Regions from separate parts of the Paenibacillus sp. FSL E2-0201 genome, predicted to be linked through region 1. Evidence: riboswitches for the same ligand, from Rfam matches in the RefSeq annotation. Region 1 holds a riboswitch; each other region holds the start of a gene.

Region 1 (3,165 bases):
AGCAGCGGCGGCAATGGATGAGAACAAAGAGAGCAGAAGAGCGGTAACAAGGGTCAATGATAAGAAGGATTTCTGGATTCGAGTAGTCATTGAATTCTCCTTTGTAAGATCATTTTTGAGGATGCTTAAACCTGACCTTTCCTCAAGCACTTTGGTACGTAGATGAACACTGGCACCTCCATTTTTTGTTGTAAACGCTTACCAAATACCCTAACATAGAACATTTGTAGTGAGTACCTTACTAATTTGTGGTAAATTCATATGGAAATTAGTGATTTGAATTGATCCCAAAAGTCATGGAGGAATAACCAGTGAGCAGATTTCATTACATAGGCTCGTCTACAGAGCTTCCGTTAGGAGAAAGAGGCAGTGTACTGTCAGAAAAGACATATGATGAAGTGAAAAATTCACCAGAGTATAAGAAACAAAGAGAGGCTCTGCGCCTGCAAGGCATAATTCCTTTGGATGACATCGCAGATCTATCTCATTTAAGAGATGAGGACTGTCTTGTATATGACTCGGAAGAAGATGCAGCGGGTATTTTTATAGAGGAACTTGGGTATTGGAACGATGAGATTCGCAAGCACTTTCGAAGTCCGTTTGTGTATCGGATTTCACCGAATTGGGGCGGCTTCTCTGTATCCCCTAAGCTAAAAGATACTCTACCGGGATCGTATAACGCCTCACTCAAGTGTTGCCGGGAGTTATTTAAACTTATGACAGATATCGGAGTAGCTGGTACCGAGTTTGAGCTTTATACTTGCTGGGCAGAGGAGGAAGGGCACCCACGTAATAAAAAGTATGACCGAATCTTTGATTTGGCCTCTTTGTCACTGGAGGATGGTTTTGAACTGAGAGAAAAAGAGTATATTGTGGTTAAAATGGTTTGATATTCAATAGATTTATCTCCAACTACTTGTTATACAAAAAACAAATATTGCATGACAAAAGCATCTATATTAGATATGATGAAGCATGGAAAAATTAATATTAGCAATAGGTGCCAATTATGAATGTTTCGGAAATACAATCATAGATTGGTTAAATGGAAAGCGGGTGTGAATCCCGCGCGGTCCCGCCGCTGTGAAAGAGGAGTCCTTGCAAGGTACCACTGGGAAACTGGGAAGGTAGCAAGGGTGATGATACTTGAGCCAGAATATCAGCCTGTTTCTGATACACCGTTAAACTCTACGAGCGATAGAGAGGTGTTTGATATAGTATATGCCTGCTATTGTTGCGGTTCACTATCTTAAACCTCTTGACGTTATGTTGAGTGGTTTTTTTGTAGTGTTAAAAAGTTTATTCTGTTTTTTATCATAGGAAAAGAAGGGAAGGGTTATGGAAACATGAAGAAAAATAAGTTTTTAGCTTGGTTACTCATTGTAGCTGTATTTATCACGACGTTCTCTACAAGCGTAATTCCGGCTCATGCGAATGAAGCAATTGCCGATAGTGCAGTTGTAACAACAGAGGTTGATCAAGCTCTAGTAGAGCAGATTAATGCGTTAGTACAAGAGCCAGATACAGAGAAGCCTACGATTTTGATAGAAGGTATACAAGATAAACAGGAAGTATCCAGTAAAGATTTAAGCTTCAAAGTAGTGGTTACAGACAATGTCTACAAAGACATTATTCCAGTAGTTAAGCTGAACCAAGTCGTTCTGTCAGCTACTAATGGTGAGTACAAAGCATCTCTTAACCCAGGTAGTAACGTAATCGCAGTAACGGCTGTGGATGGCGCAGGAAACAAAGCAGATAATGTAACCTATCAGGTTACTTATAAAATCACTGCCAAAGAACAGTTAGATAAAAGTTTGGCCTACATCGTTAACACCGTAAAGAATCCGTCATTTGGAACAGGCAGCGGAGAATGGTCGATTCTTTCTCTAGCACGTGCGAACTACAAAGTACCTAACGGTTATTACAATCTCTATTACAACAATGTAGTTACGAAAATAAGTTCGATGATCAAAGAGGATGGAAAACTCGACGCTAACAAAAGCACAGAGAATTCCAGAGCGATTCTAGGCCTTACCTCTATCGGAAAAGATATCACGGATGTTGCAGGTCATGACCTAAGAAATGCACTCGCTGATTATCAATATATTCAGAAGCAAGGGAACAACGGTCCCATATTTGCTCTGATTGCACTAGATAGTTATAACTACGAAATTCCAGTATTATTCCCTGATCCTGATGAGAAGGGAGTAATCTATCAAAGCACAAGAGAAAACCTGGTTCAGTACATCTTGGATAAAGAAGTTAAAAAAGGTGCAGCAGATGCTGGAGGCTGGGCATTAGGTGTAACCAAAGCCGACGTCGATATGACCGGGATGGCGATGCAAGCACTTGCACCTTATTACGCAAAGGATCCTAATGTAAAAGCTGCCGTGGATCGGGCGATTGCATGGTTATCGAGTGTACAAAATGATCAAGGCGGATTCACAAGCTGGGGAAGCACAAGCAGTGAGAGTATCGCACAGGTTGTTGTTGCCTTAACTGGCGTAGGCGTAGATCCGCACAGTGACCCTAGGTTTATTAAAGAAGGAAATTCACTTATAGATGCTTTACTTAGCTTCTCTGGGCCGGATGGTGGATTCAAGCATATTCTCACGGGTAAAGTAGACGCTATGGCTACGGATCAAGGTACATATGCACTCGTATCCTATGATCGTCTGATTAATAATAGCAAACGTCTCTATGACATGACGGATGTTCAATTAGAACAGCCTACTACCGTAGTAGCAAAACAACAATTAAATAAAAACCTTGCCTATATCCTAAACACTGTAAAGAATCCGTCATTTGGAACAGGCAGCGGGGAATGGTCGATTCTTTCTCTGGCACGGGCCAATTACGAGGTTCCAAGTGGCTATTACAATCTTTATTATAACAATGTAGCTACTGAAGTAGCTAAGCTAATGAAGAATGGAAAACTCGACGCATCGAAAAGTACTGAGCATTCCAGAGCGATTCTAGGACTTACCTCGATCGGAAAAGATATCACGAATGTTGCAGGCTATGATCTAAGAAATGCACTTGCAGATTTTCAATATGTTCAGAAGCAGGGGCTTAATGGTCCCATATTTGCACTAATTGCCTTAGATAGTCATAACTATGATATTCCTGTAGTAGAAGGCGTTACAGATCAAACCACAAGAGAAA
Region 2 (3,165 bases), 140 kb from region 1:
TCGGCTATCTCTTACTGAAATGACGCAGGAGGACTTATTAGAGGTTGTTTTCTTACGTTATGGCAATGTTGTGGATTGGCAGCCGCCACTAGATAGAATTAGCAAGCAGAAAGAAAATGCACTCCGCGCTGCTTATCGCTGGTTTGGTGAAGAGAAGCCGAATGAAGAGATATTTGCAGGCTTGTCTCCGAAGGAGCTGGATGATGTACAGCTGCTCGGTCGCCGTTTACTAAAGGAAGCTCGGGTGTTAGAACCGTTTGAACGTCTTCCACTAGCTTTCTACTACACGAGTCAACGCGAGGGTGGTCCGCTGGATTATGACGCATTGCTGGAGTTAGTTAAGCATAAAGCTGGTAACGACAAGGATGTGATCTATCGATTCTTTGCATGGTCTCAAGGAAATTCTTTATTTACGATATCGAATAAAAAGCTTCACCCGGGATACCGCCGGGCGATTCTGAAGTATTTCCAGAGCAGTGACCGCGAGGCATTCAAGAATCGTGAATTTCGTAAAAGCTATGTCGCTACAGCTCGGCCTGCTCTACAAAATGTCTACAATGAGGCTCGCTCCCAGCTGGCTTCCCCGCTGGCGCGCTGGATCAGCCGCAGCCGATTTCGACTCCTGATCTCCGGTTCCATCACTGGCATTCTGGTGATTATCACAATTATCGTATTCAGTATGCTGCGTCCGGAAGATCCAAAGACGGCCCTGCCTGGGACAACCCCTGCACCGACACCTGTTCAGAGTGCAGGCAATATGCTTCCTCCGGCTTCCGTATACCTGAAGGATCTAGGTACCGAAGGAGATAAGGGAAGCAGTGTATTGGTGTTCACGTTTGCTAACGCGGATGATTGTGTGCAATTTAATCCGACGGACATTAGTTTAATGACTTCATCCGATGTAGTGGATAAGAGCTTTAAGGTTGCTGCTAGCACTGGGACTTGTTCAGTGCCGTCAACGGATGGAGACTTATCTGGCGATACGAACGCCGCTGATACGACTGCGGGGACGGCGGAAGGCGTAGAGGCTACTAATACTGCAGACGAGGCATCTCCATCTCCTACACCTTCCTCTGATGCAGAGGGCAGCACAGTTGTGCCGTCCGCGACAGCTATTACAGAAGGTGAGCAACCTTCCTATCAGGTGGAGGTTACTATGGAGCCGGGTGCGACAATCGTCGAGCATAGCATGATCAAGGCTGGTAGATTTACGTTGATCGTAGATCCCGCTCCAAAGGATACAACGGGTGTTAACTCAAGTGCTGAACCTTCGGCAACTGCAAGTCCGGAAGGAACAGCCGAATAAAGTAATTTCTGATCAGCAGGACGATACCGAAAGGTTTGGTTCTGCTGTTCTTTTTTTTGTTGCTCATACAAAGCTTTTCTATAGACATGCTGTGTATTAATAGATATGATTATGAAAATAAGATAATACATATTGGAAAAGGTGCAGACTCCCCTAAATCAGAGTCTGCTTAAAAGGGAAGTCCGGTGTAAAATTCCGGCGCGGTCCCGCCACTGTAAATGCGGAGCGGCTCTTCTATGAACCACTGTCAGTAGTTAGGACGGGAAGGTGAAGAGCGGCAATGAAGCATTAGCCAGGAGACCTGCCTTTTTCGTGAGCGTTTCTATTCTTCGTGGGGTAAGAATGTGGAACATATACAGATAGACTGTGTGGTCGTAGAGGTTCACGCGCCCCAGCCTCGATTTGTTATCTTCCCGGGCCGCCCTTCATAGGGGCGGTCTTTATGTTGTGCGCTCTTATTTTGTGTAGTATCCATTCCTTTAAAGAAAGAGGCTGAACAATGAAGAAAATATTCTCCTCCAGGTTTTTTGTACTTGGACTGGCCGTATTCATGGTCATATCGATTCTTGGAACATCACTTGCTCCGGCAGGAACCATCTTTGCGGAGGCGGGCGTTAGCTCCGGGCAGGAAGCATCTGGCGATTCTGCTGCTAATGTAGAACGGATTAATGTTGCGGATGCGACCTATACGGCTGCGGAATTTATTTTAAAGGGTGGCGTGCAGTCGGATTGGCAAGCGATTGGGCTGGCTCAAGCGGGATACAAGCTGCCAGTAAGTTATCGAGCAGCTCTTGAGAAAAAGGTGAAAGATGCAGAGGGGAATTTCGCGAGCGTAACGGATTACGCGAGAATTGTACTCGCAGTAAGAGCAATAGGAGCCGATCCTACCAGCTTTGCTGGAAGCGGAACAAGTCCTGGCTATAACTTAATAGAGAAGATCTATAATCATGACAAAATCAGTGGACAGACGCTTAATAATCCGGTTTATGCTTTGCTCGCACTGGACTCAGGGAAATATAATATTCCTAAAGATGCGAAATGGACAACGGATAAGCTTCTTGCTGAGATTCTTTCCAAGCAAAATCAAGACGGTGGCTTTGCCTTAACTACAGGCGCCAGTGAGCCCGATATGACAGCAATAGCTTTGACCGCTCTAGCGGCACATAAGAGTAATCCGGAAGCTTACACAGCGGGACTACAAGCCGTATCTTGGTTATCCAAAGCTCAGGATAGCCATGGAGGTTACGGAGATAGTGCTGAAAGTGCAGCACAAGCTATTCTAGGTCTCACATCCTTTGGTGTAGATCCAAGTGGGTTAGAATATACCAAGAATAAAGTGAGTTTGATCGGTAATCTACTGAGCTACCGTCTCGCTGACGGCAGCTTCGCTCATAGCCGTGGCGGAAGCAGCAATATTCTAGCTACAGAACAGGGCCTTCAGGCGCTTGTAGCCTACAATCTACTTCATAAAGGCAGCAACAGTAAACTGTACGATTTTTCTAAGTCATCCGTTCAGAATGCACTTATCTATGCACCGATTACTGTAGAGGGTCCTGAGAGTACTTTAGCACAGGGATATGGATATGCTGGCAACGTATTAGGTGCACTAGAAAAGCTGGCTCTTCAGACGAAATTGCCAATCACGAATCCTTCCGGTGCTTATGTCACTGGAATTGGAAGTATTCTGGCTGGAACCTATGGCGGTTACGATGGTTGGATGTATGTTGTATCCCGTAATGGTCAATGGATTAATCCAGATGTTGGAATGAACGATTTTGTGCTTAAAGATTCAGATCAGGTTCTGGTCTATTATGCCGGAGATGATACTAAACTTGTTGATTCGGTAACGGTGTCCAAGC
Region 3 (3,165 bases), 2.9 Mb from region 1:
ATTTCGATTCCGGCAGGGATGTCCGGTATGAAATTTGGCGTATTTATGATCTTCACAACGATTGGTACACTGGGCTGGAATCTACTGCTAGTGCTTATTGGCGCAGCATTGGGTGAAAACTGGGAAGACATTGCCATGTATATGGATATGTACTCCAACGTAGTGTACGTACTTATTGCTGGGGGATTAGCGGTTTTGGGGTATTTGTACTTCCGCAAGCGTAGCCGGAGAATGAACACCGAAGGTTGAGCGAAGAAGGACTTATAGATAAAAGTTATGATTAAAAAGGAGGAGAACAAATGGAGCTATTATCGATTATTAAAGCTATTATTTTGGGGATTGTTGAAGGATTGACCGAGTTTGCTCCGGTATCCTCCACAGGTCATATGATTATTGTTGATGATATGTGGTTAAAATCGACAGAGTTATTTGGGCAATATACGGCCAATACTTTCAAAGTGGTTATACAACTGGGGTCAATCTTAGCAGTTGTTGTTATTTTTAGAAATAGGTTCATTGAACTGTTGGGCTTAAAGCGTTTCAGTCGTAAACAGTTGGACCCTGTAACTGAAGAACAACCACCGCTCGAAAAGGGTGGACATCTTAAACTTACACAGGTGCTTGTAGGTTTAGTTCCGGCAGGTGTGCTGGGCGTTCTGTTTAATGATTATATTGATGAGCATTTATTCTCTACATCCACCGTGTTAATCGGTCTAGTAGTTGGTGCGGTGTTAATGATTATTGCGGATCTATTTGGACCCAAGAAGATCCAAACAGAGAGTGTCGATCAGATTACATATAAGCAGGCACTAGGTGTTGGTCTTGTCCAATGCTTCTCGTTATGGCCAGGATTTTCACGTTCCGGGTCGACGATTTCCGGTGGTGTCCTTCTTGGTATGAGTCATCGTGCTGCTGCTGATTTCACATTTATTATGGCTGTTCCAATCATGGCAGGGGCCAGTCTCCTCTCACTGATGAAGAATTGGCAATATTTCACCATCGATGCCCTGCCGTTCTTCATTGCAGGCTTTATCAGTGCTTTTGTATTTGCGCTGTTATCGATGCGATTCTTCCTGAAATTGATCAACCGGATTAAGCTTTTACCATTTGCTATATACCGGATAATACTTGCCGCTGTAGTATATTTCGTGTTTTTCTAAATCCGTTATAAGGAATCGATATAACAGAAGCCCCCGTCATCTATTGCAGATGACGGGGGCTTTCACGTATGATGACATCAGATTAAGACACTCAGTTTATTAATTATAAGGATAAAGTAAAAGTTCACTTTACCCTTATATCTCTCGCATAAACGCTTACCGTCCATAAAAGGACGCCGAAGGCGTTTTAGCTTGATAATATCGGAGACAGGTGCTTGCCGGGAATTAGTAATTCGGTAGGCTTAATAGGGAAATTCGGTTCGAGGCCGATGCGGTCCCGCCACTGTAACGGAAGAGTCCATAGCAATATACGTCACTGGCAATTTACTACTGCTGGGAAGACTGCTAAGGATGCTGACACCGCTAGCCAGGAGACCTGCCTGTTTCAACAGCACTGCTTCACCTACGGAGGATAGGAAGGTGTTAGACGTGAACCATAGGTATATTATGGGCGTCTTTCCCTTTGACTTTTTTAGGGAAGGGCGCTCTTTTTTATAGGGATGTTATGGTTTCAAGCCAAAATAAGAAGATGGAGAAGGGGAGCTGCAAAGTGACGAACAAAGTAAAAGTAAGTAATCTTGGCTATCCAAGAATCGGAAAAAACCGCGAGTGGAAGAAAACGTTGGAAGCCTTCTGGGCAGGTAAAATAAATGAGGAAGAGTTCCGTACTGAAATGGCAGGCATTCAACTTCAGCATTTGAAGACTCAGCAGGAGGCAGGCATTGAGTTAATTCCGGTAAATGATTTTACATTCTACGATCATGTGTTGGATACGGCTGTAATGTTCGGGATCGTACCTCCGCGTTATGCGTATGATGGTGGCGACATTGGGCTTGATCTTTATTTTGCGATGGCTAGAGGGAACGCTGAGGCTACCGCCTGCGAGATGACGAAATGGTTCAACACGAACTATCACTATATCGTTCCAGAGATCGGTGCACAAACGCCGCGCCTGACGGAGAATAAACCACTGGAAGCATACCGTTTCGCCAAGTCCCAAGCGGGAATTGAGGGGAAACCTGTGGTTTTAGGCCTTTATACCTTCCTTAAGCTGTCAAAAGGTTTTGCATCTGCGGATATTGCGAAGATTGCCGCTCGGTTTCTTCCGGTTTACGTTCAGCTATTGCAGGAACTGAAGCAAGAAGGAGTAAGCTGGGTACAAATCGATGAACCAGCGATTGTTACAGGAATAAATGAGTCAGAACTATCATTACTTAACTCGATTTACACAGAAATTGCTGAATCCGTGCCTGGATTAAATATTATTCTGCAGACTTACTTTGAAGCTGCTGAACCATTGGAGGCATTGTTAAAGCTTCCGGTACAAGGTTTAGGTCTTGATTTTGTCCATGATGGCGGAACGAATCTGGCATCGATTGAGCGCCTTGGCTGGCCTGAGGATAAGTGGCTGGGAGCGGGTATTATTGACGGACGCAACATCTGGCGCTCGGATCTGGATGCTAAGCTGCAGCTAATCGAGAAGCTGAGTGTACATGTACCACTTGATCGTCTTATTCTACAGCCTTCTTGCAGTTTGCTGCATGTTCCGGTTACTGTTCAGGGTGAGGTGAAGCTGAAGGCAACCGTCAAGGCTGCATTAGCTTTTGCTGATGAGAAGCTTAAAGAGCTTAGCCTGCTTGCTGCAGCCTTAGAGGGTACTGGAGAAGCTACTGCTGCGCTGACAGTCAGCCGCGAAGCTCTTGCAGCCTTCCGTGCACTTCCCGAGCGCGGCCGTAAGGATGTAGCAGAGCAAGTTCTCGGACTTGCAGATTTACCAGACCAACGCAGTCTGCCTTTTGCAGAGCGCCTCAAGGTGCAGCGGGAGAAATGGCAGCTACCACTTCTGCCAACGACAACGATCGGAAGCTTTCCACAGACCGTAGAAGTACGTCAGGCAAGGTTGAAATGGCGTAAAGGTGTATGGAATCAGGAGCGGTATGACGGGTTCGTTCGTGAGCAGATTGCAGATGCAATCACCTTCCAAGAAAAGCTGGGTCTGGATGTA

Evidence for each region. Region 1 has a riboswitch for cobalamin ahead of NSU15_RS03780 (S-layer homology domain-containing protein). Riboswitches for the same ligand answer to the same signal wherever they lie in the genome.
Region 2: another riboswitch for cobalamin. It lies ahead of NSU15_RS04395 (DUF4430 domain-containing protein); the one in region 1 lies ahead of NSU15_RS03780 (S-layer homology domain-containing protein).
Region 3: another riboswitch for cobalamin. It lies ahead of metE (5-methyltetrahydropteroyltriglutamate--homocysteine S-methyltransferase); the one in region 1 lies ahead of NSU15_RS03780 (S-layer homology domain-containing protein).

Annotation. Positions count from the first base shown of each region.
Region 1 is NZ_CP150154.1:859,688-862,852, forward strand. Features, by position in the region: gene NSU15_RS03770 (cellulase family glycosylhydrolase) at 1-90, opposite strand, end outside; gene NSU15_RS03775 (hypothetical protein) at 312-890, shown strand; cobalamin riboswitch at 982-1,183, shown strand; gene NSU15_RS03780 (S-layer homology domain-containing protein) at 1,347-3,165, shown strand, end outside.
Region 2 is NZ_CP150154.1:999,479-1,002,643, forward strand. Features, by position in the region: gene NSU15_RS04390 (hypothetical protein) at 1-1,306, shown strand, start outside; cobalamin riboswitch at 1,429-1,630, shown strand; gene NSU15_RS04395 (DUF4430 domain-containing protein) at 1,806-3,165, shown strand, end outside.
Region 3 is NZ_CP150154.1:4,751,531-4,754,695, reverse strand. Features, by position in the region: gene NSU15_RS21680 (DedA family protein) at 1-249, shown strand, start outside; gene NSU15_RS21675 (undecaprenyl-diphosphate phosphatase) at 300-1,160, shown strand; cobalamin riboswitch at 1,353-1,559, shown strand; gene metE (5-methyltetrahydropteroyltriglutamate--homocysteine S-methyltransferase) at 1,711-3,165, shown strand, end outside.